2 regions of the Massilibacterium senegalense genome follow, and region 1 is predicted to be linked to the other one. Evidence: riboswitches for the same ligand, from Rfam matches in the RefSeq annotation. Region 1 holds a riboswitch; the other holds the start of a gene.
The links. Region 1 has a riboswitch for preQ1 ahead of BN1372_RS06285 (queuosine precursor transporter). Riboswitches for the same ligand answer to the same signal wherever they lie in the genome.
Positions count from the first base shown of each region.

Region 2: it holds a riboswitch for preQ1, as region 1 does, so the genes downstream of both, queC (7-cyano-7-deazaguanine synthase QueC) here and BN1372_RS06285 (queuosine precursor transporter) in region 1, are expected to answer to the same signal.

Region 1 is NZ_LN831786.1:562,461-578,791, reverse strand. Features, by position in the region: gene BN1372_RS06330 (hypothetical protein) at 1-11, opposite strand, end outside; gene BN1372_RS06325 (coiled-coil domain-containing protein) at 482-2,002, opposite strand; gene BN1372_RS06320 (hypothetical protein) at 2,221-2,451, shown strand; gene BN1372_RS06315 (DUF3501 family protein) at 2,514-3,101, opposite strand; gene BN1372_RS06310 (rubrerythrin family protein) at 3,286-3,717, opposite strand; gene BN1372_RS06305 (reverse transcriptase-like protein) at 3,860-4,513, opposite strand; gene metA (homoserine O-acetyltransferase MetA) at 4,618-5,532, shown strand; gene BN1372_RS06295 (reverse transcriptase-like protein) at 5,547-5,948, opposite strand; gene BN1372_RS06290 (DMT family transporter) at 6,017-6,931, shown strand; PreQ1 riboswitch class I at 7,015-7,059, shown strand; gene BN1372_RS06285 (queuosine precursor transporter) at 7,067-7,747, shown strand; gene wecB (non-hydrolyzing UDP-N-acetylglucosamine 2-epimerase) at 7,828-8,967, opposite strand; gene BN1372_RS06275 (DUF421 domain-containing protein) at 9,150-9,962, opposite strand; gene BN1372_RS06270 (hypothetical protein) at 9,967-10,173, opposite strand; gene spoVAE (stage V sporulation protein AE) at 10,184-10,531, opposite strand; gene spoVAD (stage V sporulation protein AD) at 10,543-11,550, opposite strand; gene spoVAC (stage V sporulation protein AC) at 11,550-12,026, opposite strand; gene BN1372_RS06250 (YhcN/YlaJ family sporulation lipoprotein) at 12,038-12,388, opposite strand; gene BN1372_RS06245 (DUF1657 domain-containing protein) at 12,475-12,684, opposite strand; gene BN1372_RS06240 (Na(+)/H(+) antiporter subunit B) at 12,779-13,234, opposite strand; gene BN1372_RS06235 (cytochrome c biogenesis CcdA family protein) at 13,253-13,975, opposite strand; gene copZ (copper chaperone CopZ) at 14,050-14,256, opposite strand; gene BN1372_RS06225 (heavy metal translocating P-type ATPase) at 14,284-16,331, opposite strand, start outside.
Region 2 is NZ_LN831786.1:715,763-732,093, forward strand. Features, by position in the region: gene corA (magnesium/cobalt transporter CorA) at 1-12, opposite strand, end outside; gene BN1372_RS06945 (hypothetical protein) at 200-661, shown strand; gene BN1372_RS06950 (SulP family inorganic anion transporter) at 1,193-2,917, shown strand; gene BN1372_RS15945 (AAA family ATPase) at 2,958-6,047, opposite strand; gene BN1372_RS06960 (exonuclease SbcCD subunit D) at 6,068-7,216, opposite strand; gene BN1372_RS06965 (sodium/solute symporter) at 7,469-9,037, opposite strand; gene BN1372_RS06970 (hypothetical protein) at 9,034-9,399, opposite strand; gene BN1372_RS06975 (AraC family transcriptional regulator) at 9,605-10,819, shown strand; gene BN1372_RS15685 (group II intron maturase-specific domain-containing protein) at 11,132-11,371, opposite strand; gene BN1372_RS15515 (reverse transcriptase domain-containing protein) at 11,396-12,187, opposite strand; gene queE (7-carboxy-7-deazaguanine synthase QueE) at 12,721-13,440, opposite strand; gene queD (6-carboxytetrahydropterin synthase QueD) at 13,433-13,873, opposite strand; gene queC (7-cyano-7-deazaguanine synthase QueC) at 13,870-14,529, opposite strand; PreQ1 riboswitch class I at 14,585-14,628, opposite strand; gene BN1372_RS07005 (alpha/beta fold hydrolase) at 14,800-15,615, shown strand; gene BN1372_RS07010 (hypothetical protein) at 15,629-16,051, opposite strand; gene BN1372_RS07015 (GNAT family N-acetyltransferase) at 16,160-16,331, opposite strand, start outside.

The sequences.
Region 1 (16,331 bases):
TCTTGCGCCATCGATATAACCCCCTTCTAACCTCCTTGGTCGCTTCTGTTATATAACAATATATCACTTTTTAAAAAAGATGTCACTGTTTTTTAAAAATTTTCTAAAAATATTTTATTTTTTCACTATTTCCAAAAACACATAGAAGCATTAGAGATTCTCCTGCTCATACTAATTCTAAAAGAGTTTTCGCTAATGATGAAAAAAGAAGTATTCAATAAAAAGTCTTCCATATATAGGAAATTTTTTCTCCTGCTTATGATTAGATGCACTTATCCATCTTTTACGAGTTGTTTGATTCCCTATTTTCCCATATTTTGGTCTTACCTTAATATTTTGAAGTGGGTGTCTTACGCCCGTTAACAAAGGATAAAAGAAAAAGAATTTTCTCCGATTTTGATAAAAAAACCTTCTCTTGGTTTATCCTTTTTCGAGAAAAATCTCTCTTCCCTAGCTCATTAAATAGTTTTCCCCAGTCTGTCTATTCATATTCTTTCTTTTTCAGGGCTTCCGATTGAATATAAAATTGTTGTTCTATCGTTTTTTTATGTTCTTGGATTTGCTCTATTTTTACCTTTATTGCTTGCATTTGTTCTTCTAAATCAGCCATTTGTTCTTTTTTTTGTTCAATTTGTTCGTTGATTTCTTTCTGTTTTAATACAGATTGATGGTATTGTCCAATTTTTTTTCCACAAATACCTGATGGTTCATGCTCAATTAAATGCAAAATAATTTTTTCTTCTACTTGATCAATATCTTGTTGCATTTTTCGTTTATAATTTAATTTTTCAATTGGTAAAAATAATTTTCCCAATCCTTTTCTCTCGACACCCGGATTCATGGGATTTTCTAAGTCTTCTAGTAATAACTTTCTTTTCGTTAATAGACTGGTAAGTAATAAATCATTTGCTTGTAACGGAATATTATTTTCTTGAATAGCTCGATACAATTGCTTGATTCGGACATCTTGTTGTTGATCAATTTCTTTAAATTCATCTATTAAATGAGAAATTTGTTGATAAACATGTTCTTTTTCTTCTAATAAATTGGCGCTTTCCTTTTCTAATTCGTTTATTTGTTCCGATAGTTTTTCTAGATTATGTTGTACTTCAGAATAAGCATCTAATAATTGTTGTGTCCCTAGCTTTTCTATCATTGGTGCTCCAAGAAGGACAATTTCTGAAATAAAAACAGGCAATAACAATTCACGTAATGCTTGCTTTTCTCCGTGTACGATTACTTCTTTATTCATTTTTAACCAATGTGGAAAAGCAGCAAATTCAATTTCAATAAGAAATGGACGATTTGTGGGCTCCATTGTTTCCGACTCTGTTATTTCTTTATACGAAAATTCATTTAAAAAATTCATGATTTTTTTCATTAATGTAAAATCATCATCTGTTTGAATAGCGTCATGAAACAATGGATAACTGCCGTTTTCTTTCATTATATGATTAATATCTGATAACATTAAATGACGCCATTTTTTATACTCCTCTTTGTCTGATTGATTAGATAACTCCACTAAAAAGCGTTTTAATACAGCAAGAAAATATTCTTTTGCATTTTTTTCTAATGTTTCATACCAGTCATCTACCCATTCACAACGTTTTTTTAATTGGTATTGCATGATGTCTGTAACATTCTTTCCTTTATAACTCTCATCTGATTCCATCATTAATTCGTTTACTTGCTCAATTAATACAAAAAATAATTCTTGAACATCTTCTTCTGTTTGTAATTGATACACTTCAATGCCTAAAAAATCAGCTAATTCTAATAAAAACTGAAGTTGAAGAGTAGAATCAGGAATTTCTTTATATGCATCCGTCGATTGTTCTACCTTTTCCATTATCATCTCAATACTATCCGCTTGACCTAAAGCATATCGTAATCGTGATTGCCATAAGTTTTGGAATGATAAATGATGGAACCAAGCATATAATATTCGAAGTGTGCGTCCTCGCGTATGTAAAAAAGATTGCATTAAAATATTTTGCATAAAATCACCCTACTTGAACAATTTATTATCCGGAAATGAAACTATATTTTTTCATTTTCATTGTGCTACAACTCGATAAGATAGCTTCATTGTAACAAAAAATAGAAATAATAGATAGAAGAAACGAAAAAAGGCCAGATAATGAACATTATGTATTTTTCCTTTTCTTTTTGTACAAATCATTGTATGTTAATACTAAAAGAATGGAGGCGAAACAGTTGCACGAACAGAAAAAAAAGTTAATGATTGAATTATTGCAATCTTTACATAGTGATCCAACAAAACAAAAGAAAATAAGCTATGATGAGTTACATCAACATGACGTATTAAAAGACGCCATCGATTTTATGAAAAAGAAACATTTAATTACAGTAGAAGAAACGGAGCAAGCAATTATCATTACGATAGATATTGATGGGGAAGCTTATTTAGCGATTAATGTTTTTTGATAGGTAGAAGCATTTCACTGTTGCAACAAAAGAAATCGACAAGCTGCCACTTGTCGATTTCTTTAGTTTCCACTTAATTCTTTTTGTAAACTTTCTACTGTTGCTTTTGGAAGAATTTCTTCTGATTGAAAATTAGGATGTGAAACTTTCACTAGTACGTCTCCTGAATAGGCGATAAATTTTTCTTTTTGTTCTTCTGTAAATGGAATACGTAAATAATGAACGGATTGTGTATAATGATCATCCTCTTCTTCCCCATCTTCTGGTTCATAAGAAATTACCTTTTCATCACCAAATGCTAACTCAATGTGATTTTCAATTCCAACAATTGTTTTGTTAAATTGGCGCAGTTCTAATTGATTTGGAATTTCAACAAAAAATGTCATACTTAATTCGTTATCTGCAGGCACTAATTCATTATACACTTCCAACATTTCGTTCATATAATCTTCATCTTCTATTTGTTCTGCACGAATCATTTCCATAATCTGATACCAAATAGATAAACGAGTCTCAAATAACCCACTCATTTTATCATTAATTCGAATTCGTCGAATTTTCTTTTCTTTAATCACTTCTTTTAAAAAGCGATCAGCTACTTTAGCATATTCTTTATGAGATTGTAAATCTTCACGAGCGATTGGTTTCATATCGCGGCCTCCTCCGTAAATAATAGTTATTTATTTGCAACATTGAACAGTAATGTTTTACCCTAAACATACATAAAACATAAATGCATAGGAACCATATTCGTATCTTTATTATTTGAGATTCCTTATCATTTACTTAGATAAAAAAAGGCTGCCCTAAAAGCAGCCTCTTTATTCTTTTTTATTACTCAGCTAAGTTAGCTAAGATTTTTTTGAATGTGTTAGCATGTGCTTTTTCAGATTTAGCCATTACTTCAAACCATTCAGCGATATCTTCAAAACCTTCTTCACGAGCTACTTTGGCAAAGCCTGGGTACATTTCAGAGAATTCATACTCTTCACCAGCGATAGCTGATTTTAAGTTGTTTTCAGTTGTTCCTACTGGAAGGTCTGTAACTGGGTCACCAGCACCATATTGAACTAATTTGTCAAAATGACCAAAAGCATGTGCTGTTTCACCATGGCTAATGCGTTCGAATGCAGCAGAAACGTCTGCTAATCCTTCTGTATCCGCTTGTTTAGCGAAATAAATGTAACGACGGTTTGCTTGTGATTCACCTGCGAATGCTGCTTTTAAATTTGCTAATGTTTTTGTGCTTTCTAATTTGTTTGCCATTTTTAAAATCCTCCCCTTAAATAATTGTATCTAGTTAATAATTATTTTAACTTAGTTATTAGTATAAATAAAAAAAAGAGTAAATGCAAGAAAAATGATTTTACGTTTCTCTACTGCTATATTTTACCCTGCTCCTTCTATTTTAAACCTCTACTTCTGCGCGAATCTCCTTTCCTTCTATCGCTAATCGAGCTAATTGGTCCGCTTCTTTATTCTCAGTGCGTTGTATATTTTCATAGTGTGCGTTTAATCCTAATTTTTTAATTTTTTCTTCTATTTTTTTAATCCAATATAAAAAATTTTGTTCATATACAGGCCATTCTCCATTCATTTGATTAATTACGACTAATGAGTCGCCACGAATGATAATCGGAATATGCTGGATTTGATATTCTTCTAATTTTACCAAACTAAAATATAAAGCAGCATACTCCGCTTCATTATTAGATGTCATATTTGTAAATATAGCATTTTCTCGCACTCGAAACCTTTTATTATGGATACGATAGTACATGACAAAGCCTATCCCGGCTTGCTTTTTGGCATGATTAAAATTACCATCAAAATAAATGACAATGTCATGCGGATTCTCTCTTTCTTTTTCAAACATTTTTAAAAAATCTTTTTTACGCCATGTTTGTTGCATTTCATCTTCAATATACACATCAGTCAGACGATATTTTTTTTCGACATACTTTAGGACAGCTAGTATTTGATTCGCATCTACTTCATTCGATTGCCATTCTATCTTTCCAATTGATTTGTTTTGTTCCGTCCATTTAATAATATACTTCATAGAATATCCCTTCTTTACAGAAATAGTATTTGATGATTTAGCAAAATAGCCATATAATAAAAAGATACAAAACAGATATGAAATTAAATAAGGGGGGTTGATGAGTGCCTATTAATATTCCAGCAAATTTACCGGCGCGTGAACAACTAGAACATGAAAATATCTTCGTTATGACAACAGATAGGGCCTATATGCAAGATATTCGTCCAATTAATATTGTTATTATGAATTTAATGCCTTTGAAAGAAAAAACGGAGACACAGCTCATGCGTCTATTGTCTAATACTCCACTTCAAGTAAATATTACACTCATTCATCCGGCTAGCCATGTGCCCAAAAATACACCTCAACAACATTTGAAATCATTTTACACAACATTTGAGGAAATTAAACACCGAAAATTTGATGGCATGATCATCACCGGCGCTCCAGTAGAAAAGTTCCCATTTGAAGAAGTAACATATTGGGAAGAATTGGTAAAAGTTATGGATTGGACAAAAACAAATGTGACAAGTACATTACACATTTGTTGGGGTTCTCAAGCAGGTCTTTACCACCATTTTAATATCCCAAAATACAAGCTAACAAAAAAATTATCCGGTGTTTTTACACATACGATTTCAAAAGAAGATAAAACACTTAAACTTTTACGTGGCTTTGATGATGAGTTTCGTGTCCCACATTCTCGTTATACCGAAGTAAAAAGAGAGGATATTGAAAAAGTACCTGAGTTAATGATATTATCTGAATCAGAAGAAGCAGGAGTAAATCTAGTTGCATCTAAAAATGGGAAACAAATTTTCTTGAGTGGACATCCGGAATACGATTGTTTCACCCTAAAAGAAGAATACATTCGTGACCGTGATAAAGGATTGAATCCAGAAATGCCTTGTCATTATTTCCCTGGAAATGATACAACACAAATACCTAAACATAATTGGCATTCTCATGCTTATCTATTATTCAGCAATTGGCTCAATTATTATGTATACCAAGAAACACCCTATGATTGGCAATGAAAAAGCACAGACCGTTATCTGTGCTTTTTCATTTGTCTACGAATTGCATGTTTTGCTAATTCATCTGCCTTTTTATTTTGAGATTCTGGAATCCATTTAATAAAAAATAAATCAAAGGATACAATCATTTCCATTGCTCGATCTACATATTGTTGAAAGTTTTGATTTTTTGCATATTGTCCATCAATTGCATCGGCTACAATGCGGGAATCTGTTCGAAATGAGACAACTTTATATTGATTTTTTGAACAAATTTCTAATGCGTGAAGTAATGCTTCAAATTCAGCTTCATGGTTAGACATAAACGGAATGGGAACGGACTCTGTTGCAAGTACACGCCCATCTTTAATAAAGATACCAATTCCACTTAATTTCGAACGATTAGCAGTAGCACCATCAATATATACTTCAATCACACGGGACGCTCCTTTATTTATTGATACCATTATTATACTATGTTCAAACAGAAAGAGATGTTCAAATTATGAAAAATTCCGTAATGAAAGCAGATTTTTTTTTATTGATTGTTGCCTTTATATGGGGCTCTACTTTTGTATTGGTGCAAAATGCCATTCAAGATTTGCCACCCTTCTCTTTTAATACGATTCGTTTTTTCCTAGCAAGTTTAACGATGCTTTTTGTGATGAAATTCGTACGACGTCCCATTTCTATTACGTGGTCTAAAAAAACGGTAATGTATGGCGTTTTATTGGGGGGTATGTTGCATCTAGGATATACGACACAAACAATCGCCCTCCTTTATTCTACTTCTTCAAAAGTAGGATTTATTACAGGATTAAATGTTGTGTTTGTTCCAATTATTTCTTTTTTATTTATGAAACAACGACCAGAACGGTATACCGTTCTTGGAATTATGATTGCGGTCATTGGGCTTTATTTTCTTACATTAGCAGATTCCTTTACCGTTGGACAAGGAGATTTTTTAGCGTTTATTTGTGCTATTTGTTTTGCCGCTCATATTGTATTTACTGGGAAATATGCTCCTTTTCATTCTATTTTTGTATTAACAATAGTTCAGCTATTAACTGTTTCTATATTAAGTTTCGTCAGTGCATTATGGACAGAATCAATCGATTACATCATCTTAACCAAATCTTCTGTTTGGATTGCGTTAGTGATTACAGCAATATTTGCCACTGCTTTAGCCTTTTTCTTACAAACACACTTTCAAAAACAAACAAAGCCAACTCATGTAGCGCTTATTTTCGCAACAGAACCTGTATTTGCGGCTATATTTGGAATGTTAGTTAATCATGAAGTACTTACTGGAAAAGCAGTCACTGGATGTGTCCTTATTTTTATTGGAATAATTTTAGCAGAACTTCCTATATCCGCAATTAAGCAATTTTTTCAACAAAAACGACGTAAAACGACGTAAATCATTTTTATTTGCTATCAATCGTAGTACAATACAGAAGTGAATATCTTTTGTCATTTGTTCTATTAAGTTATCCTAACTTCATATTCGCGGTTCGCAACATCCCGCGTTAACAAAACTAAGGAGGAACTCGTAATGATCATTATTTTTTTATGGATACTTATGTTTATTCTCACTTTTTCCTTAACGTTAGCTTGCTATCGTTTTTTTGGAAAGACAGGTTTATATGCTTGGATTTCCCTTGCTACTGTGTTAGCCAATTTACAAGTATTAAAAACAATTGAATTATTCGGGATTACGTTAACACTTGGAAACATTATGTATGGAACGACCTTTTTTATCATTGTTTTATTAAACGAAAAATACGGAGTAAAAGCAGCAAAAAAAGCTGTTTATTTAGGATTTTTTATCCTACTTGCTACAACGGTAATCATGCAAATTATTTTGCTTTTTCCACCACATCCAAATGATATTGCCCATGCACATTTAAAAGCTTTGTTTGGTTTATTACCAAGACTAGCCGTAGGTAGTATTGTTGGATATTATGCGAGCCATATGGTGAATGTTTCGTTATATCGTTTTTTCCAAACACGATACCCTGGTGAACATCATTTATGGATCCGTAATACAGGTAGTACATCGATTAGTCAATTAATCGATACGTTACTCTTTTGTTTGATTGCATTTTGGGGGCTTTATCCAATCGAAGTTTGGTTGGAAATTGTCATTACTACCTACGTGATGAAATGGTTAGTTGTTGTATTAGATAACCCATTTATTTACGTAGCAAAAAAAATGAAACCTTTAGATGACTAGATAAAAATTTTATTTTTAAACCGTTTTTTCCAAAGAAAAGCGTATCCAAACATCTCGGATACGCTTTTTTCTTATACAAATTAAAAATCCATTGGACGTGTCGTACGTTTGTTAAAATGATATAACAATACTTCTACGATCCGACGTGATGCTTCCCCATCCCCATATGGATTTGATGCTTTCGACATTTTTTCGTATGCTTCTTTATTCGTTAATAAGTCTTTTCCGTTTTGGTAAACTGTTTCTTCATCGGTACCAACTAATTTTAACGTACCCGCCTTAATGCCTTCTGGACGTTCTGTTGTATCACGCAATACGAGAACAGGAACACCTAGAGAAGGCGCTTCTTCTTGAACTCCCCCTGAATCTGTCATAATCATGTAGCTTCGTGCAGCAAAGTTATGAAAATCAACAACATCTAATGGTTCAATTAAATGAATACGATCATGATTTCCTAAAAATTTGTCGGCTGTTTCTCGTACAACAGGGTTTAAATGAACAGGATACACTACTTGTAAGTCATCATGTTCTTCTACTAAACGACGGATTGCACGAAACATATTTTCCATCGGTTTTCCTAAGTTTTCACGGCGATGTGCCGTTACTAATAACAAGCGATCGTTTCCGATTTTATTTAAAATATCATGAGAATATGTATCTTTGACTGTTGTTTTTAACGCATCAATCGCAGTATTTCCCGTAATAAAAATAGTTACTTCCTTCTTATTTTCTACTAATAAGTTTTGTTTAGATTGATTTGTTGGTGAAAAGTGCAGATCTGCCATAACACCAGTTAATTGACGATTCATTTCTTCTGGAAATGGCGAATACTTATTCCACGTACGAAGCCCTGCTTCTACATGCCCAATCGCAATTTGATTATAAAATGCGGCAAGCGATGCAACGAATGTTGTAGACGTATCCCCATGAACAAGCACAATATCAGGTTGCGCTTCCTTCATTACTTGATCTAATCCTTCTAATGCTCTCGTTGTTACATCAATTAACGTTTGTCTACTTTTCATAATGTTTAAATCGTAATCTGGTGTAATTTGAAAAATGTCCAGCACTTGGTCTAACATTTCACGATGTTGAGCAGTAACAGTTACAATTGACTCGATTTCTTCTGGATATTTATTTAATTCTAGAACAAGGGGCGCCATTTTAATTGCTTCTGGTCTTGTTCCAAAAATCGTCATAACTTTTATTTTTTGCTTCATGTATTTCTCCTCATCTTTCTATTTTTATTTTCATTTTGTTCGGTTACCTTTTATTATGACATACTTTTATAAAAGAAAACAATTGCTCATGTAAGAGAGCTATTCGTAAGCGCATAACATATGCATAAAAAGAATTGTCCCTTGAACGAAGAACAATTCTTTTTTCTAGTATTTATATTCCTTTATTCCCCAAAGACAGGCGGTAGTTTTTTTAATATTTGACTATCTAGATGTTTCGAGAACTTTGCATACATTTCTTTCGTCTCTTTATGCTCTGTTTCAAGTGAATAGGATTCTAAATCGGCAATCGTCTTTTTTAATAACGTAATTAATTGTTCCTTTCGTGTATCAGAAGGAACATCAAGGGCGTCATCATACAAATCGACATGAAGGGAGCCATAATCGTCTATTTGTCCTAAAAACACATTATCTAAAGCAATACCTTGTTTATTTAGTTGAAGTATCACATCTCGTCTATTCAAGCCTCTTTTCGCTAATTCTCCGTCTTGTATTTCTCCTTGTTGAATGACTGTAATAAATTCATCTTTTGCATCGCTCGGTAATACACTGATTTCCCCCGCTTGGTCCATATACACCCGCTTTAAAGTAGCAATGTTAAAATGACCTTTTTGTCGCAAAGAAGCTAATAATGTATCGATTGGCAAGTTGATTCGTTTCAACTCATCTTCTAAAATTTTCCCCTCCTTAATAACCACTGTTTCTTTTCCACTATACCAATGAAAAAATGCCGTAGAACGTATATTTATCCAATTCAATACAAAGGGAAAAATACTCCAAAATAAAAGGAAAATAAAGGTAAATAAAAACGGTCTAGCAGTGTGAAAAATATAATCAAAGGAAAATAAAGCAATCATGAGAATTGAAATAGCATGAATGAAATTCATACGGGCAATTGATTGTGGGAGTAAAAACTTTCGAATCAAAACGAATAAAATAGCCATGATGAGTGCTCTCCATAATAAACTCCATATCATCTTATCACACTCCTTTATATTGTGGTTCTTCCCTCTCCATTTGTTTCACACGTTCATCTACTTCTATAATCATCTTTTCTATTTCAGAACTTGACTGTTTAAAAAAGGTATAATCTTCTTGTTTTTGTGCGTAATGCATCATATCACTTAACATCGCTTCTAATGTTTTCAATTGAGCTAACGTTTGCTTCACTTTGGTTCCAACAGTCATGTTACTCCTCCTATCCTTTCGGTTTAAATAATAAAGCGCCAATAAAAGCAAAAACAATCGCAGCGGATATACCGGAACTTGTTACCTGGAACATCCCTGTTAATACACCGATCAAACCGTATTTTTCGGCATCCACCATTGCACCATGAGTTAACGAGTGCCCAAAACTAGTGATAGGAACCGTAGCTCCAGCTCCGGCAAAGTAAATAAGCGGCTCATAAAGATTAAAAGCAGATAAAATAGCTCCACTAACAACAAAAATACTTAACATATGAGCAGGTGTTAATTGAAACAAATCCATTATCAACTGCCCAATAACGCAAATCAGTCCACCAACGACAAACGCCCAAAAATAAATTTCCACTTTTATCACCTTCCACTTTCAATCGCTACTGCATGTGCTATACACGGAATTGTTTCATTTTGCTGATAAGTTAATGGACTATGTAAAGCCCCTGTCGCAACGACTAACATGTTATTCCATTCTTTCTTTTTTAGTTTTTGCAACAAATGTCCATATACAACCGTTGAACTACAAGCAGCACCGCTTCCTCCTGAAAGAACTGGTTGTCCTTCGTCGTAAATAAGTAACCCGCAATCAAGAAAGCGCTCAGGTGGTATATGAATTCCATGTTTATGAAGTAAATCCAAGGCGACTTCTCTACCAATCTGACCTAAATCACCGGTCACAATGTAATCATAATCCTCAAACGATTGCTTTAAATTTCGTAAGTGTCGTTGGATGGTGTCTACAGCTGCAGGCGCCATTGCACCACCCATATTAAAAGGGTCAGATATTTTCATATCGACCACTTTCCCAATCGTGGCCGATGATACAATTGGACCTTTTCCATTTAAAGAAACAACACAAGCACCTGCCCCCGTGACGGTCCATTGTGCAGTAGGTGGTTTTTGTCCACCATATTCGGTCGGATAACGAAACTGCTTTTCAACAGCCGCATTATGGCTTGAAGCACCAGTTAAAATATAGTTTGCTCCTAAATGATCTATGATAAAGCTCGATAACGCTAATCCTGCCATCGACGTCGCACAAGCTGAGAATAGACCGAAAAATGGAATTTGCATCGATCGAGCAGCAAAATTAGAAGGGGTAAGTTGATTCATTAAATCTCCAGCAAAAAGAATTTGAATATCTGTTTTTTGTAATCCCGCTTTTTCTAACGCAATTTCACATGCATCTTCCCATAATTTTTTATGTGCTTTTTCATAAGAGTCTTCATTTAACCATAAATCTTCATAGAGACGATCAAAATCTTCTGCTAAGGGACCATTTCGTTCAAATGGACCGCCAACTGTACCCGTAGAAATAATTTTAGGCTGTTTTTGAAAAATCCAAGTTGCTTTCTTTTTATCCACTACAATCCTCCCCACATCGTTAATATGGTTTTTATGACGGCTATGACAAACGCAGAAAATACCCCGAACAAAATAACCGACCCAGCTAACTTAAACATATTTCCACCGACACCTAATACGAATCCTTCGGTACGATGTTCAATCGCGGCAGAAATAACAGCATTCCCAAAGCCCGTAACAGGAACAGCACTTCCTGCACCAGCAAATTGACCAATTCGATCATATACACCAAATCCCGTTAACAGCATAGCTATAAATATTAGAATCGCTACGGTCGGATTTCCGACATTTTTTTCTGTAAACGTAAAATAGGTCATCAGAAAAATTTGAATCGCTTGCCCAATCGTACAAATGAATCCACCGACCAAAAATGCTTTGATACAGTTTTTCAAAATCGGACGTTTCGTTTCCCTGTTTTTTTGAAATCGTTGGTACATCTGCTCTGTTAACGTCCATTTTTTCGCTTGTTTTCCCATCTATACCCCCCCTATTTTCTCGACATTAAAACGACAATTGCTTGAAACGCTTCTTCTGCTTCGTTTCGCGAAACAGATTGCCTTTCCAGATGATTTGCTAACTTTTTGGTTTCTATAAAAATTTTATAATCGCTAGATACATACAGATGATCTACCTTCATTTCTTCTTTTAATCTTTTTTTTACTCGTTTTTCAATAGAATCCCGTTTCCATTTATCCCATTGTTTTAACTGAATAGCTACGATTAAGCGGCCGTGCAAATCGACTGCTTCTATCTCCTTAAAATCCCCTAACGTTTCCGTTTTTTTCTTTGCTTCGTTAGCCATCGTTTGATCTATTTTTCCCTCTTGTTTCTCGGTCAATAATTGATTATGCTGACATCCGATAACGAACAAAATAGTAAGGATTACGTATACGTAACGCATATGAAAAAAGGCAAGGTTACAGGTCAACCTTGCTGATTATACTGCGGCTCTTCTTGTTGGATGTCTTTTAAACGTTGATTGACCGTATCAACAATTTGTTGTGTATCTTGTGCTGCTTGTTGAAACATTTGTTTCGCTTGCTTATTATCTGTTGCTAACGCAAATGTTTCTAAACTCGCTTGCGCACTTTTTAAACTAGCTAATGTTTGCTGTACATTTGTTACGACTGTCATTTTTTCTTACCTCCTATAATCATGACGTTCGCTTTTAATATGCGCAATAGTTCAAAAAGTATGTTCAAAAAAAAACAAAAAAGAAGTCGTTCTTTTATTTTTGAACGACTTCTTTTCTATCTGTTTTATCTTCAGCAATGGCCATAATAATCAACATAGCGACCCCTACAACGGTCACATATACACCTAAATCAAATAATAACGCTGTCGTTAACTCGATATCACCAAAAAAGGGGACATACACATGTGCAAACGTATGACTTAAAAAAGGAACCCCAAAGAAAAATGATCCTGATGCTGTTACTAGGGCAATTAAAATTCCAATCACAATGACTGTATTAGCTTCGATTTTAAATACTCGTTTTAATACATCAATTCCATAAGCAAGAAAGATGAGCGAAAAACCACTAGCAGCTACCAATCCACCCACAAATCCGCCACCTGGTGCATTGTGCCCAGCAAAAAATAAGGCGAGCGAAAAACCGAAAATGATAAATACTACAATGTTTGTCATCATCCGTAAAATTAAATCATTTGTTTTATATTTCATCTCAACCACTCCCTTCGATCAAAATCCTGTAAATCCTCCAAATAACGAACTTAAAAAGGAAGTAAACTTTGCCATCCAATTAAAATATAACATAATACCGGTGAATATCATTAAGAAACCACCGATTTTCATAATTTTTTCACTATACTTTTTAATCCAATTTAATTTTCCAACGAAAAAGGATAAAATAAAAAATGGAATTGCAAAGCCTAACACATAAAATAGCATATATAAAACCGCTTTGTTAGGAGCTGTTGCACCTAGTGCTACAACAGATGCTAAAATAGGTCCCATACAAGGAGTCCAACCAGCTGCAAATCCCATCCCAATTAAAACAGAACCAATATATCCTGAGGGACGATTTTTGAATTCCATTTGTTTATTTTTCATTAAAAAAGATGGTTGAATCCATCCAACAATAACAAAACCAAAGAACAAAATTAAAATGGCACCAATTTGACGAATCAAATCTTGATTATTCATAATCATTGCGTTTAACGCATTACCTAAAAATTGCGTTGCAAGTCCTACAACACCAACATAAATAATAGAAAAACCGATCAAAAAGAAAACAGTATGTAAAAATGCTCTTTTTTGTAGCATCATATTTTCTTCTTGTAGTTTGTTTACGCTAATCCCTGTAATATACGAAAGAAAAATAGGATATAACGGTAATGTACATGGTGATAAAAAAGATAATAATCCAGCGCCAAAAACTAAAAATAAATTAATATCTTGCATCTTATTACCCCCCTTGGTTTATTGTACAAAAAATATAGATAAAAGAAAATAAAAGAGCGGAAAAATCCGCTCTTTTATTTTACGTCATATCCTTGATCTTCAATCGATTCCTTCATTTGTTCCATTGTCACATCTTTTTCTTCGAATTGGACATCTACTGTTTTAGAAGCTAGAGAAACCGCTACATCTACTACTCCAGGTAAAGATTGTAATGCTTTTTTAACAGATGCCTCACAATGGCCACATGACATACCTTCTACTTGTAATGTTACTTGTTTCATCGTTTATTCCCTCCATTCTAACTCATGTTATAACTTCACACGTTTTAAACGTAAACTATTTAATACAACAGACACGGAACTAAATGCCATCGCCGTTCCTGCTATCCATGGTGCAAGAAGACCAAAGGCTGCGACCGGAATACCAATCACATTATAAATAAACGCCCAAAATAAATTTTGACGAATATTGCGCATTGTGTACTTGCTTAACGAATATGCTTTTACTAATTGATGCAACTCCCCACTCACGAGCGTAATGTCACTTGCTTCTATCGCGATGTCCGTTCCTGTTCCAATCGCTACACCAATATCTGCCGTACTTAACGCTGGAGCATCATTTAATCCGTCTCCAACCATTGCGACTGCCTTTCCTTCATTTTGAAGTTTTTTTACTATCGTTGCTTTTTCTTTCGGCAACACATTGCTATATACATTTGCTTTCTCAATACCTGCCTGTATGGCAATCGTTTCTGCGGTTTGGTAATTATCTCCCGTAATCATATACGGTGTCATACCCTGTTTTTTTAATGTTTGAATAACTTCTTTTGCTTCTTGTTTAATTATATCGCTAACTGCAATAATGGCAAAAAGTTCTCCCGCAGAACCAGCAAACATTACTGTTTTTCCTTGTTTTTCGAGATGTTCTACTCGTTTCCACTCACTTGTAATATCTATTGCATGTTTTTCCATCAACGCTTTTGTACCGATTACTATCGTCTGATCTCCGTAGCAGGCTTCTAAACCGTATCCCGGTAATGCAGTAAAAGAATCAATAACGATAGATGAAACTCCTTTTTTTTCTCCATATTGACTAATCGCTTTTGCTAATGGATGTTCAGAAGCATTTTCCGCACCAATAATGATAGATTTTGTTCCTTCCTTATATTCTAGCCAATCAGTGACAACTGGTTTTCCTTCTGTAATTGTTCCCGTTTTGTCGAATAAAATGGCATTTACTTTTTCAAATCGTTCTAAATATTCGCCACCTTTCATTAATACACCGTGTTTCGCACCTAATCCTGTTCCAACCATAATTGATGTTGGAGTTGCTAAACCTAACGCACAAGGACACGCGATAACTAAAACAGCAATCGCCGTTTCTAATGCTTTTGGTAAATCATGTGGCGTTAAAAAGAAATACCAAGTAACAAAGACAATGCAACTAATGGAAACGACGATAGGCACAAAATAACTAGAAATCGTGTCTGCATAACGTTGTATAGGCGCTTTCTTTAATCCTGCTTCCCGAACAATCCGAATAATGCCGGATAATACTGTTTGGCTCCCTACATTTGTTGCTTTCATAATAAAGCGACCTTGTCCGTTTATGGTTGCACCGATTACTTTATCTCCTGCATTTTTCGTAACAGGAATGGCTTCCCCAGAAATCATTGATTCATCAACCGAAGAAATTCCTTCGATGACAATTCCGTCTACCGGAATCTTTTCTCCTGGTTTTACAACTAACATGTCGCCTCCGCGTACCATTTCGATTTTTATTTTCTTTTCTTGTCCATCTTTCAAAAGGGTTGCTTCTTTAGCAGACAAATTCATTAACGCAGACACTGCTTCTGTCGTTTTGCCTTTTGCTTTTGCTTCTAAATATTTTCCAACTAAAATTAACGTAATTAACATAGCACTTGTTTCAAAATACAAATGCGGGGCATAAGTGCTGTCTAGCGACCGTTTTACTGCTTCGTACACACTATAAAAATAAGCGCTAGATGTACCAAGTGCAACTAGTACATCCATATTCGCACTTTTATTACGAAGCGCTTTGTATGCACCACTATAAAATTTTGCACCGATGATAAACTGGACAGGAGTAGCAAATAAAAATTGTACCCAAGGTTGCATTAGAAATGCTAGTAACGCATGATGTTTCATAAAAGGCAAATGCCCAAGCATCGTATAAAATAACGGAATTGTTAATAGTATCGATGCAATTAATTGTCTTTTTTTTCTCGTTAATTCTTTTTCCTTAAACGTTCTTTTTTCCTTTTCTTCTAATGTTTCTTGTGCATCATACCCTAGTTTTTTTATTTTTTCTATTATCTGTTGTGATGTGACAGACC
Region 2 (16,331 bases), 150 kb from region 1:
AATTCGAATCAAACATTCTCCCCCCTTTCTCCTATCGTACATGAAACATTGCTTAGAAGCATCTATTGTTTACACATACATTCTTCTCGTCCTTTTATATCATATTTATATTTTTCCCAAAATTTTATTGATAAAAATATTCAATTACTAGTATAATATGTTTGGTTTGTAATTTTATTAATTTAAAGGAGGAAAAAACATGTATACAAATGAGGATGCAGCTGTCTTTGCTGGGATGATGGGGCTTTTCTTCATTGGCCTTATTATCATAGCGGTTTTGTATATCTTTTTAGCTTTAGGTTTGTACAAAATGGCGGTTAGAGAAAACATTAACAACCCTTGGCTTGCTTGGATTCCAGTCGCTCAATATTACACATTAGGGGAACTAGTAAAGCATAAATTAGGAACTAATGCACCAATGATTTTGTTAATTCTCGGTCTTTTAAACTTGGTTTTATCTTGGATTCCAATACTTGGTAGTGTTTATTCAATTGCTTTCGTTATCTTTTATATTATCGTTATGCATTGGTTATTTGAAAAATATTCAACTAACGCTACGATCATGACCGTTTTTAATGCCATCACACTTAGCTCTTTAAGTCCATTTTTCGTTTTTGCCATTCGAAATAATCCAAACCGTTTAGAAAACACAACATGGTAAAAAGTAGATTTATTTAATAGCAAGTTGTTATACTATTATATTTTATAAAAAGTACTGAAACTCCTCTAAAAATTGAGGAGTTTTTTATTTTTAATATGGTATATGAAATTTTTTTACAGTACGTTACCTTAAAACGTTCGACTCCTTTCATCTATCTACTATATACTAAGGATGGGACTATTTTTGATTTCTTTCTATTTTATGCAGGAGAAATAACCCATTTTGTAAAAGTATTAATTTATGGTATCAATTTGTTTGAGTGATTGGACTCCATACTCTATTAGTAGGCCCTAAAAGTAGTCTTTTTATTTTTAACCAATAATCAATAAATCGTTTATTACTTTTAACTATGATAAAACGTATAAATTATAATAATATATGTATAGAAAAATAATGAATAAATGATGAACAAATCTAAATCCATTTGCACCTCTTTTTTTATTGTTCTACAATATTCATTATCCATTGTTTTTACGGATACCACTATTATAGATATTTTTCTATAATAGCAATTAATATAGGGAGATGAAAATGTTGTTTAAAGATGATCGCTTCAACCACTACCAATTAAGCGATTTAAAAAAAGATTTTATAGCAGGTATTACGGTTGGAATTGTTGCTATCCCACTAGCAATGGCTTTTGCTATTGCATCCGGAGTAAAGCCAGAATACGGACTATATACAACGATTATTGCTGGTTTTTTAGTCGCATTAATTGGCGGTTCCCGCTTTCAAATTGCTGGGCCTACAGGAGCCTTTATTCCAATTCTACTTGCTATTGTTATTCAATATGGCTATGAAAAGTTATTAATTGCCGGCTTTCTTGCTGGAATCATGCTTTTGTTAATGGGAATCTTAAAATTAGGGAATCTTATCACGTATATTCCTCGTTCCGTCACCATTGGATTTACTGCAGGTATTGCGGTTATTATTTTTACCGGTCAACTTGAAAACTTTTTTGGTCTTCAAAATATAACAAAAAAAGAATACTTTCATGAAAATATGCAGGAAATATGGAGCCATTTACACACGATAAATATATATAGTTTATTAACAGCTACAATTGGATTAATACTCATTATTACAATTCCACGATTTTCAAAAAAAGCACCAGTCCTTTTAATTGCCTTATTAATCCCTACGATTGTAGCAACTATTTTTTATCCAAATGAAATCGAGACAATCGGTTCTAAATTCGGTGGTATCAGCCAATCAATGCCATCTTTACATCTTCCAACTCTAGATATGCAGTTAATAATAGACTTATTAGGGCCTGCTTTCGTTATTGCTATCTTAGGTGGTATTGAATCATTATTATCAGCAGTGGTTGCAGATGGAATGACGGGATCACGTCATCATTCTAACAAAGAACTAGTCGGTCAAGGTGTCGCAAATATGGTAACCCCTTTATTTGGAGGAATTCCTGCTACCGGAGCAATTGCCCGAACCGCTACGAACATAAACAGTGGTGCAGTAAGTCCTTTATCTGGTATCATTCACAGTATTTTTATTTTGGTAACCATTTTAGTATTAGCACCATTTGCATCTTACATTCCACTTGCTAGCATGGCTAGTATATTAATGATTGTTGCTTGGAATATGAGTGAGCGAAAAGAAGTGATGCAAATTTTAAAGTTAAAAAACAGTGATTCTCTTGTTCTATCGATTACGTTTTTATTAACAGTATTTATAAACTTAACCGTAGCCGTTGAAGTAGGTCTTTTATTAGCGATGGTTTTATTTATCAAACGCATGAGCCATCTATTGGAAGTAGAAAAGGTGCTTCCAAGTAGTGAACATCACGGAAAGGTATCACCAGATCCAATTAAAGCTGGACATCGTTGTCCACAAATTATGATTTATACTATTCATGGACCTTTATTTTTTGGCGCTGCAACGAAATTTGAACAAGTCTTAACGCGAAATATTAATCGCAAACCAAAAGTAATGATTTTACGAATGAGGCATGTTTCCATGATAGATGCGACTGGTGAAAATCAGTTACGTACGTTTATTCAAGATTTTCAAAATCAAGGTGGTATCATTCTTCTGTCGGGATTACAAAAAGACTCATTAGAACTATTAATGAAGAGTGGTCTGTATCAAAAAATAACTGCTAATCATATTTTTAAAAGTACCGGTGAAGCGTTAACCTATGCATTATCGATAATAGATCGGTCCGTTTGTCAAAAATGCAACTATAATAGTTTTGAAGAATGTGCAAGTTTTAAAAAAGAAAAAATCCAAGCAAAGTAAAAAAGACATCTACCAACTAACTGTGGTAGATGTCTTTTTGTTACTTAAAGACAAATTGAGTATAACTGTGCCCTTCTTTTGTTTTTTTCACTTCTAAAATAGCAGGAATAGCTTGTTTTAATTCTTGAACATGAGAAATAATCCCTATCATTCTCCCGCTCTTTTGTAAATCTACTAATGTTTCAATGGCTTTTTGCAATGATTCTTCATCAAGTGAACCAAAACCTTCATCAATAAACATTGTTTCAATAGAGATGCCACCTTGATATGCTTGAATCACATCCGCCATCCCAAGCGCTAAACATAAGGAGGCATTAAACTTCTCCCCACCTGATAATGTTTTTACATCGCGTGTTTGTCCGGTATATTCATCATAAACGTCTAACCCTAGACCACTTTGTTTTCCATTTTTCTCTACTCGATCGCTACGTTTTAATGAAAATTGCCCATTCGATAACTGATATAATCGCTGGTTTGCGACAAAAATAATTTTTTCTAAAAATTCAATTTGTAAATATCGCTCAAAAGAGACTTTTTTCTGGTTATTTCCTCTAATCATTTCGTACAAATCTAAAACCATACGATATTTTTGTTCTTTTTCTTCTCCGTTTTTTAGTAATGTTTCATATTGTTTTTTTAATTGTTCCATTTGTTCGACAAGGGCATGTAATTGATGAACATCCTCAAAAGCTTTTATTTTTTCTTTTTCATATCCGTCTAATTGATTGCGTAATTGCACTAAATCAGGACGTTCTCTTTTATTTATTTGTTGTTCTAAATGTTGAATGTGTTGATCGATTTGTTTCGTATCGCGTTCGTAGTTTTCTATATTACGTTTCATTTGTTGTATTTTTTCTAGCGATGTTTTAGCTTGTTGAAAATCTTCCATTGTACGAAAAGCTGCTTGGTATAATTCTTTTTGCAACCGCTCTAATGCTTCTTGTTCGTTTCGCTTCAATTCTGCTAAGGATGCTTCCTTTTCCACTAATTGACTCGTATATTGAATCATTTGCTCGTCCACTTCTCGTTTTTTCCGTTGGACTTCTTCCCACTTTTCGTCTAATGCTTTTTTCTCTCTTTCCACTACTTTTATTTGATTTGTGAGTAAAAATTCACTTTGATAACGACGTGGTATCTTTTCTCTGTTTGCATCTAAACTACCTTTGCCATTTTCATATTTTGCCCGAACAACGATTAATTGTTGTTGAATTTGTTCCTTTTCTTGTGCTAATTCTTCTAATCGTTTCTCTAATGCTTCTTTTTGATGTTTTTTCGTTTCTAATTGCAATTGAATTAGCTCTAGTGAACGAATCTTATTCCGATGCTCTTTAAACCGTTCACGGTGCTGTTCTAACTCTAGCTCTGCGTTTTCGCATAAATAACCACGTTCTTTTAATTCTTCTCGCAGCGTTTGTTTATTATTTTCTAATACGATACATTCGTTTTGACGAGCTTGATACTCTTTTTCATATGCTTGTTTTTCTTTTCTAGCATGTTCGATTTCTTCTTTTGTTGGAATATTTTCTACTTTTAATGCTTTATTAGGATGAGAAAGACTACCACATACTGGACATGCTTCCCCGTCGTGCAAATGGAGAGCAAGTAAACTTGCCTGTCCTTCAATCCAAGCTTGTTCAATGGAACCATATTGCTTTTCTTTTATTTGAAATAATTCCTTTGCTTGTTGAACTTCCTGTTTTTTTGATTCTATTTCTTGATTCGTCGTTACAAGTTTAAGAAATCTTTTTCCATCTTGAATCAATCGTTCCGATTCAATTTTTAAGTTAGTAAGCGGGGTCACTTTTGCTTCTTTTTCTTTGATTTCTTCCATTATTTCCGCTTTATCTTTTTCAAAAGTTATTTGAGTGTCACGTATTTTTTCTGATTTTTGTTCCATTTGTTGCACATTTAATTTATAAGACTCTACTTCTTTTTCTTGTTTTGCAAGCGTTTGAACAACCGGTTTTAATTCTGTTAATTGATGAAGTAATTGTTCTTTTTCTTTTCGTTCTGGTTCTTTTTCCTTTTCTATTTCGAACGTAGATTGAATGAGCGCTTGTTCGTTTTTTAGATTGGAGAGACTTTCTTTTGTTTGCTCAATTTCTTGTTCTTTTTCTCCTCTTCGTTTTTGCGCTATACGTACGTTCTCTTCAAAAGGTAAAATACCCAATGCTTTTTCTGCTCGTTCTAACAAGAAACGTTGATCATTCATTTCCTTTGATTTGATAAGTAAAGTTTGTTTCTTTTGACATGACAATTCATATTGACTATACCATTCTTCTAATTGTTTTGCTTGATGAAAATGTTCATCTTTTTCCTTAAAAAGTTTTTGTAAATGCTCTAAAATTGCCTTTTTCTCTACAATTTGTTGATGATAATGGGATGATTCCTCTTCTAATGCTGCAGTTAATTGATGATGATTTACTTGTTCTTCTTTTAAACAATCGTGAATCGTCGATGCTTCTCTTTCTGGAATTAATGTTTGCATATTTCCATATAACAATTGTAATTTTGCTACAATTTCTTCGGTTTCTTTTTGTGCATCTTTTCGTTTTTCATCAAAACGTTCTTTTAACCGTTGATAGGTTTCTGTTTTAAAAATTCGACGTAAAATTTCTTCCTTGTTATCTGTGTCTGACGTAAGTAATTTTCGGAATTCACCTTGTGGAAGCATCACAATCTGACTGAATTGTGATTTTGTTAGGCCGATTAATGCTTCTACTTTTTTGTTGACATCTTGGATTTTAGCTGGACAACAAGGGATTTCTTTCTCATCCTGTATTTCGTAAAATTCTGCCGTAGAAAGACTTGGGTTTTTATTTCCTTTCTTTAAATGGCCAAGTTTTCTATATATTCGATAGGTTTTATTTTTTAATTGGAATACAAGGTTAACCGTGGTATTCGTCTCATCATCTGCAAAATGGCTGCGAAGCATTTTGGAGTCTTTTCTTTCTTCCCCACTCGCTTCTCCGTATAACGCAAAACTTATGGCGTCAAAAATCGTAGTTTTTCCCGCACCTGTATTACCCGAGATAACAAACAATTGGTGATTTTCGAGTTTCCTAAAATCTATTTGTTCTTTTTCTTTGTATGGTCCAAAAGCAGTCATAGTTAATTGAAGAGGTTTCATTCTTTTGCTCCCTTCGTTTCTTATTGTTCTTCGCGGAGGATTTCGTCTACTACTTCTTTAAAAAGTTGTTCTTTTTCTTTTTCTAATTCAATTCCTTTCATTTCTTTGTAAAAGGAACGAAATAAGGACAACGTATCCATATCACTTCGTTTCATTTCAGACGCTGTTATCTCATCATTTTTAGCAAAAGAAATAATCCGTTCCACATGCATCGCATTCGGATAGACGGTACGAATTTTTTCCATTGGATAAAGAACTGGATTTTCATCTAATAATTTTACAAACACATAATCTTCATTTTTTTCATGTGTTAAAATGTCGTCTAATGTACCTGTTACGGTCCGGATATCTCTTTTTGCAATAAGTGGATGTTTTTCTACTTTCACTGATCCTTCTGCATCCATTTCCACTATATAATATCCTTTTTCATGTTTTTCTTCTGAAATCGAATATTTCAAAGGAGAACCTGAATAGCGGATTGATTCTTGTTTCACAAAATGAGCACGATGCAAATGACCCAGCGCTGTATAATGAAATGATTCAAAATGTTTTGCTTGAACATACTCACTGCCGCCGATAGCCAAAGGACGTTCAGAAGTACTTGTATTTTTCTCTTCTTCTCCATAAGGTGTGACAAATGCATGAGACACAATAACTGAACGTACTCCAGGCTTCCGTTGCTCGTTAATATGATGAACAATAGCCTTCATTGCATCATCATGTGTTTTAATGGAATCATCTTCAAAAATATGTCTTATTTTTTGTGGTTCGCTAAATGGAATTAAATAAAAATGGACAGAGCCAAATTCGTCCTCTAACATGACAGGCTCAATAGGAAGGGAAAGTTCCCCTGTTATAAATAGTTGGTTCTCTTTCATAATATCTGATCCGAAATGGACTCGGTTACTAGAATCATGATTTCCGCTAATGGCTAAAACAGGAATTTTTTTATCCATCACTATTTGGACTAATACTTTATTGAAAAGTTCAACCGCTTCAATTGGTGGAACAGAGCGATCATATAAATCTCCAGCAATTAGGACTGCATCCGGTTGTTCTTTATCAATTGCTTCCACCATTTGTTCTAAAATATAGCGTTGATCATCAGTCATATAAACACCTTGTACTAATTTTCCCAAATGCCAATCTGCTGTATGGAAAAACTTCATTCGATTCACTCCTTCTTTCCTAAAAACAAAGAAACATTATAGTATGTATATTATAACGTATCTAATTGTCAATGTGTGTAATTTTCACCTATTCGCATATGACATCTTTTTTACTCGGTAAATCTTTTCTTTTCGTACTTCTTATATATGTCTTTACCCTAATCATAAGAAAAAAGGCGATACACAAAAAAAGATGATTTCTGCATTGTGAACAGTCATCATCTTTTTAAATTTTTTAGTTAAACAGAGAGCTTAAGCAACTTCTCGTTCTTTGGAATGTACTTTTTTCATAAATTCATTTACATCAGCTGGTACTTTTCGATCTAATTTAGATACAATATATACTGTTAAAAAACCAATTGGTACCGTAATTAATCCTGGTACTCTAAATTGCAAAAATTCTGGGAGTGTAGACGAAAAGAAAATCATGTACATCGAAACAAATAACCCAACAAACAAACCAGTGATGGCTCCTTTTTCCGTCATACCTCGCCACCAAATACCAAAAATAAAAATGGGAGCAAATGTACTTGCACCTACCGTAAAAGCAAGGGCCACTAAATGACCGATAGATGCCCCTTTTACAAGAATACCTAACAACCCATAAACGATCCCTAAAAGTAAGATGGAAATTTTCCCAGCAATGACACGTTGTTTTTGTGTAATATCTTTCTTAAATAACGAAGCATATAAGTCGTGTGCAAGCGCTCCAGAGCTAGCGATAAATAAACCAGAAAGATTCGAAAAAATCGCGGCAAATGCCCCTGCTATAACAAGACCTAAAAGCCATTTTCCACCAAGAACTTCTGCAGTAGAGGGAATTACCATATTATCCCCACCTGTAATTAATTGCTGCATCACCTCTCCACTTGCTGAACCGTTTAAAAAGATTGCACGTCCAACAACTCCTAAATAAATCGCACAAGCAAAAAACATACTAGCAATGCCAATGGCCATTAATGCCGACTTTCGTGCAGCTTTCGCACTTGGATTCGTATAAAAACGTAATAAAATATGTGGCAGACCTAATGTCCCTAATGCTAGTCCAATTAACATCGAAGCACTATGCCAAAAAGAAGGATTAAAAGCTCCTGACGTAATCCATTCTTTTCCGTTCACTGCTACATCTTTTCCGTCCAGCGTATACTGTGCTGTATTAGCAATCGTTCCTGTAAAACCTTGAATAGTAGCTAATATCTTTTCGTAATGAAGTCCCCCATAAATAGCAGCTGCAACCATTAATAAAAAAGCTCCAAAGCGAATCCATAATTCTAATGCTTGGTTTAATGTAGTTCCTTTCATCCCACCAATACCAACATAAAAAATCATCACAATACATGTAAAAATAATGCCAAATTCATAAGATGTACCGAAAAACATACTTAATATTTGGGCTGCGCCAAGTAATTGTGGCGCAGCATAAAATCCTGAAATAGCTAACACTACAATAACAGCAGCAAGTCGAGCTCGTTTACTATGAAAACGATATGCTACAAAATCCGCTACTGTATAAGCACCAAATCGGCGCAAAGGACCCGCAACAAAAATAGCTAATAACGTAAGACCAATGGAAAAGCTAAATGCATAAAAGGCTCCATCATAACCGATAGCAAACGTTAATCCTGCTAGCCCTAAAAATGTCGCAGCACTTAAATAGTCGCCTGCAATGGCCGAACCATTTGTAAACCATCCAAAAGAACGTCCCCCAACAAAAAAATCACTAGCAGTTGTATTTTTTTTCGATAAATACGTAATATAGACGATTGTCCCCATTAATAAAATTGTAAAAATATATTTTGGATCTAATAACACATTTGTCATGCAATATTTCCTCCTCGTTTATTTGATTGGTTATCTTGATTCGAAAATGTATGATATGTTTTCAAACGTTTCTCGTACAATTTTGTATGAATATAAGCAATAAAAAAAGCCATGACCATCGCAACTAGAGAAGTTAAGAACCAACTAAGTGACATACCTCCAAATAATGAATGAAAAGCAACTTTCGGAAAGTACCAATTGATGACAGGTATAAAAAAAACAAATGCTAAATAAAGAATAGATAACACTACCCCAGTCCGAAATTCAGATTTCATAATGTAATTTGTTTCTTTGTCTAAGGATCCTAACTCTTTAACATCCACTGTACCTATGTTTTCATCGGTCATTTTGTATTCGCTCATTTTCTTCTCGCCTCCATTTCACTTTTTTTCATTATATTGAATATTTTGTGAAATAACCGTACGATTACTTGTCCACTTTTTATATTTTTTTGCACTATTGCGAAAATTCTGCTTTTTTATTACAATAAAAAATAATAGGATTCCTTTTGAACAAGTAAAGACGACCGCATCATGAGAAGGATATCTAACACAAAGGAGGAATGGTGTGGCGATTCACGTAAACCTTTCGTGCATAAATAAAGACGAGCAAGAAAAGATTATAGCATGGACAAAACCGTTAAATTATCATACCTTTTACTTTTATCGAAATGAAACACCGGATCATTCTAACCAAATTATTGTCTATCCAATTCATACACTTTTTGATTGGATTAAACTTTCTAGATATAAGAAGAAATATCCAGGAATTTATGTCATTTTGATTCATCATACTCTTACATACTCTGCATCAATAGCTACTTCTTTACCTATTCAATCCTTTCTTTCTTACCCACTTCGTTCAACACATGTCTACCGGGCTTTTAAACAAATCTTAGATACTCATTCTTTTTCACAAACTATTCATTGTACACATGGACATCAGTCTTGTCATGAATCTTTGAAGTTAATTGGTTTGCGACAAATTATTCAAGAAGAACTTACCACACATCCAGAAATATACAAGATTCTTTCGTTGTTTCATAAAGAGCAATTTCCAACAGTCGTTTGTTTTTTACAAGGATTTATCCATCTTTCTGAACAACCTGATGTGAAACATCGCGCTTTTTCTATTATTCGTTCCGTTTTTAACAAACAATTATCCGAACATTGCTCTTCCATTTATTTTTTGCCATATCAGCGGTATTTGTTACTTTTACTTCGTCCACCAAATGGCACTCATTCTATCCGTGAATGGGAAGAGAAATTTCATTGCTTAGAAAAAGCTATTCATACGTTACTCCAAGAATATAAAATTCAAATTTATTTAGGAGTTGGCTCTATCCATGAGCATCCAGCCAATCTTTCTTTATCTTTCCAAGAAGCCAAACAGGCGAGACGACATCCACCATTTGAAAACATCCACTTACGATTTTTTGAAGAAGTTCCGAAAAATGAAGTAATCAAAACATACACTCATTTTATAGAAGAAAACATTCGAGAACCGATAAGCGCTAAAGAAGTTGCAAATCATATGAATATTAGCTACACGTATTTTAGCCGGGGCTTTAAAAAGGAAACTGGAAAAAGTTTTTCGGAATATCTAACATTTTTACGATTACGACAAGCAGTTTGGTTACTTCGTCATACCAATGAAACAATCGAAGAAATTGCAGATTATATCGGATTCAATACTGCTAACTATTTTAGTTCCATTTTCAAAAAATTTATCGGTATTCCCCCAAGCGAATACCGCTTATCGACAGAGATTCGCTTTCAATAGAGTAGGAGGGGATTTTTAATCCCCTACCACTCACACCACCGTACGTATGGTTCCGTATACGGCGGTTCAACCTTTTAAGTATCGTAACTCATAAAATTGGGAAATGTCTTTTAATCCCCACTTTGTGAGTTTTTCTTTTGTTATCGCTTGATGAATGATTTGACTTTTCGATATCCTCCAATATCCCTTTCGGAAACTAGCTAATTTCATTGCATCATCATGGTTGATTCCATAACTACGGAGCATCCGGCATTTAGTCCTTACCTTTTTCCATCTCTTCCAAATTAGTTGTCTAAGTCGGTGTTTTAACCATTATTGAGTGTCTAAGATGAATCTTTTCATTCGTGCTATTCCATAATAATTAATCCATCCAGTGATTAGCTGATTTATCTTCTTCGTGATTTCTTCAAAAGTTCCCGGTTGTTTCCGACTCGTCGACTTCCTCCATTTATCTTTAAATCGTAGTTTTACCGACGTGCATGGTCGGCATCCGACTTTCCCAAGAGGTTTTGTAAATTGAATCCAAGGAATGTAGCCGATGTTGCACCACAGACTTTGCTTTTTTTTGGTTGATAATTAGCGCAAAGTCTTTTTCGATGTAGCTTGTGACGCTATCCATTCCCTTTCGCCTGCACGTTTACTTTTTACATAGATGACGAAATCATCCGCATACCTAATAAAACGGTGTCCTCTCTTTTCTAGTTCTATATCCAGTTTGTTCAAATAGATAGTTGCTAAAATAAGGGATAATGGACCACCTTGTGGTGCTCCTTCTGCAGTTTCAATATAGATATCTTTGTCAAGAATACCTGAACGAAGAAACGTCCAAATCAGTTTAAGGACAATTTTATCCGAAATGAATTCTTCCAAATATGTTCTTACTCTTTGGTGGTGGATTGTATCAAAATAGCTTTTCAAATCGCAGTCCACTACTACTTGGTATCCTTTTTGATAATATTGTTCGGCAAGTTTAATTGCTTGATGGGCATTCCTTCCTTTGCGAAAACCAAAGCTATTCTCAGAAAAATATGGGTCTATGATTGGTTCAATTACTTGGAGGATGGCTTGTTGTACCACTCTATCCAACACACATGGTATCCCTAGATATCCTTTTGGAACCATCTGACTTTGGAATAGCAACCCTTTTAACCGGTTGAGTTGAGGCTCGTAGGTTCCCTCCATAAGTTTCTGTTTGAGAGGTTGAAAGTATTTTTTCATATGTGATTTCAATTGATATACGATAATTCCATCTACCCCGGGAGCACCTTTGTTACTATAAACTTTTTCGTATGCTCTCCAAAGATTCTCGTTTGCGATAACTTTATTGATTAGATTGATATTGATACCATCTTGTTCTTTCATATCCATGCTTGCATCTCTACGCACTCCTATGTACCTTTTGGTTTCCAACCCACTTCTTCTTTTGGTTCATACCACGATGTATTCTGCGCTTAGGCGAGATGCTTACACCTTCCTTGTTTTCCAAGATTTAAGATTGTTCAGTCCTTCATTTCCATTGGAAACTACTATGACCTCTGCTGACTTCTCACGATAAATCTTGTTTCAACCACGCAAGTTTTGCACGTCCGTGAGATCTCCCCGGGTAAGAGCGATAACCTTCTTCTCATGTAACTGCTATATTTACTGTATGGGATTCGGGCAGTATTGGACTTTATCTTGGTGTGCAGACTCGTCCGTCCCACTTCCGCCTTATATATAGTTTCTGTTCGTCAGTTCGAGAATTTGCCTCCAGCTTCCTTCAGATTCCACCTCATGGTGGACACCCTTGATATCGGCTAACAGTTCCTACTGCCAAGCCTGTAGTGGAGTGGACTTTCACCACCAAGTTATCGCCCATGCTGGGCGCACATAAAAAAAGACAGTGAGGTTTTCTCACTGTCTTACACACCACGTTTATTCCCCCAAACAAATGTATGGAGTTGTGGCAGTATTATTGCGTCATTAAATTCTGTTCGTCCCATTGTTTTGTCAATTAGCCATAAATAACGTTTTCTCGCATACTGTATATAGTCATTTTCGTTTTCTAATGATTGCTTTTCATTTCCCGGTTGTAAATAGAATGGAACATTCGGATAATGTTGATGCATGAACACTGCAAATTCAAGATCTTCCTCACTAAATACAACGATTTTCATACTTATATTCGGATGACCTTTTAACAGATTCATCATACTCCGAAACTTAATTTCATCAAACTCCACCTGTGCACTCGGAGGTTTCGGAGACAACGTTAAATCATCAATGTCGACCATCCATGATTGCCACTTGCTCCCTTGTGTTTCAAGTGCTACTTTGATTCCTTTTTCATGCAAAAGATAAATGAGCATATCTAATTGAGGTAATAAAGCTGGATTTCCCCCTGATAATGTAACATGCGTAAAATGTTCATTCCCCATTTCATACAATGCATTCCATATTTCAGAAGCTGACATCATTTGAATTGCTTCTTTCTCCGTTCCGTCCCACGTAAAAGATGAATCGCACCAAACACAACGGTAATCGCAACCAGCAGTCCGGACAAACATGGTCTTCTGCCCAATAACCATTCCTTCTCCCTGAATGGTAGATCCGAATATTTCCATAATTGGAATTTTAGTCATTTTTATTTCTCCTTTTTGGTCGATAAACCACATAACTCGTAGGTGTTTCCCTTACGAATACTTGTAGACAAACTGGATTGTTAGGTTGTTTTTGTAATGCTTCAGCAATAATTTCGTAAATCGTACGTGCTACTACTTCTGTCGTCGGAAATGACTCAGCATTTTTATTAGAAAAACCAGAATCTTCGTTTAATAATGTATGATCAAACCGTTTATGTATCAGGGATTTCAACAATTGAAAATTGACTAAAAAACCAGAATCATCCAGTGCATCACCGCCGATTGTAATATTCACAAAATACGTATGACCATGTACATTTTGACATACTCCTGCATCTTTATGAGGAACATAATGCGCTGCAGCAAAATGAAAATCTTTATTCAACTCATAATGATAATTATGAATTGGCGAAGGGTAAATTTGTTGCATCATGATTGTTCACCTTCTTTTTCTTTTACATATGCTTGAAGACCATTATTTCGTAATTTGCAAGCAGGGCATTCTCCGCAACCACTTCCAATAATCCCGTTATAACACGTTAACGTCTTCGTACGTATATAATCAAATACACCAAGCTGGTCTGCTAGTCGCCATGTTTCTTTTTTATCTATCCACATTAACGGAGTATGAATCACAAATTGATCATCCATCGCAAGATTAATTGTTACATTTAGTGATTGAATGAAAGCATTTCTGCAATCTGGATAGCCACTAAAATCTGTTTCTGATACACCAGTAATAATGTGCTTAGCACCGATTTGTTTTGCTAAAATGCTAGCAAACGAAAAAAAGAGTAAATTTCTACCCGGCACAAATGTTGATGGTAACGATCCTTCTTTGGTTACAATTGGTTCATCACGTGTTAATGCGCTGGGTGCTAATTGGTTTAACAACGTCATATCTAACACATGATGACGTACGTTTAATTCTTTTGCGATTGCTTTAGCACAATCAAGTTCCACTGCATGACGTTGCCCATAATCAAACGTCACAGCTTCTACTTCTTTAAATTGTTCCTTTGCCCAAAACAAACACGTCGTACTATCTTGTCCTCCACTAAAGACAACAATTGCTTTTTCATTTTTCATATACAATTTCTCCTCCCTTTTCGAATGAAAAGAAGAAAGAGTGTTCTTTTCCCTTAAGTTGTTAGTTTTTTATAGAGGGATTTTTCGAACCTCTCCTGCTTGAGCAGTATTCTTCTTTTTTTACCTTTCTTACTATACCATAAAAATATAGTTTCATGCTTTTTCCGATTAGAAAAATCATGGACGTATCTTGATTTTCTATCATTCTTATGTTTTAGTGAAAAGAGAAATTTTATTAAAGATTAAACTAGATTGTGAGGGAAAACAGTAGTGTTGCATTATCGAACGTACGAGATAAACGAAAAAGCCCCTTGGGTTACATTTATTCATGGTGCAGGGGGAAGCTCTTCTATCTGGTATAAACAAATTAAAGCATATAAATCAACTTATAACATCTTACTGATTGACTTAAGAGGTCATGGTAAATCAAAATCAATAAAATGGAAAAAAGGAGATACATTTGCTGATATTGCAGAAGATGTGGTAGATGTTTTACATCATTTACACATCAACTCTTCTCACTTTATCTCTATTTCGCTTGGTACGATTGTCGTTCAGACCATTGCAAAAAAATATCCACAAAAAGTTCGTTCGATGGTTTTAGGTGGAGCAGTCATTCATTTAAATATCCGGACAAAGTTTTTTTTACAAGTTGGGCACGTGTTTAAATATTTTATTCCTTATATGTGGCTTTATCGTTTATTTGCATGGATTATCATGCCTAAATCTACTCACGAAGAATCACGTTTAGCATTTGTAAATCAAGCAAAAAAAATGTACCAAAAAGAATTTATTCGGTGGTTTTCACTAACGAAATCAATTAATCCCTACTTAAAATATTTGCAACTTGTTAATAATGGCATCCCAACTTTATTTGTCATGGGGGAAGAAGATTATTTATTTTTAACGCCTGTTCAAGAATTGATTAAACATCAACCAGATTTAAAATTATCCGTTATTAAAGGTTCCGGCCATGTATGTAATATTGATGCTCCAGCAGAATTTAATGAATTGACATTAGATTTTATTGACCACATTAGCCATTTGAAGCAAAAAGAGAATCAGCTATTCCCTACATTAGGGTAATAGCTGATTCTCTTTATTCAATCGTTTTTGGTTTTTTTAATTGATTTTTCAACTTTTTAATAACAACTAAAATAAGCATAATGACTAATGCAAAAACTAACATATTAACGAGGAAAGATAAGATAGAACCTAATGCACCTAAATTACCAAATAAACTACCAATTAACAAACCACCAAGACCACCTAATAAAAGACCTTTCATTAAGCCACCTTTATTACTGTTTGAAGCAGATGACTGATTTGTTTGTGTTTTTTTCGGGTCTTCTTTCGTATTTTTGGCATTTACATTACTATCATTGTTTGTATTTTGCTTTTGTGCAGGCGTAAATTTTTTTCCGCCTTTCATTCCTTTCGCATCCACTTGATCAATTCCAACAAATCCCATCGTTCCAAAAGCAAAAATAACTAGCATAATGATTTTTACGATATTTTTCATTTTCTAACTATCTCCCTTTCTTTTTCATACTTTTATTATACACGTTCAAGACAGTTTTTACACTACTTAGAGAACGAACCCCTCCTTATAAAATAAGAAGGGATTCGATTATTTGGCCTCTAATTTTTGATATTCTGGGTTGCGTTTAAACGCTGTAACTACATAGGAACAAATAGGCTTAATTTTTTTACTTTCTTTTTGTGCTTTATCCACAACAGCTTCTAACAATTGTTTTGCAACACCTTGTCCACGTAATTTTTCAGAAACGAATGTATGATCA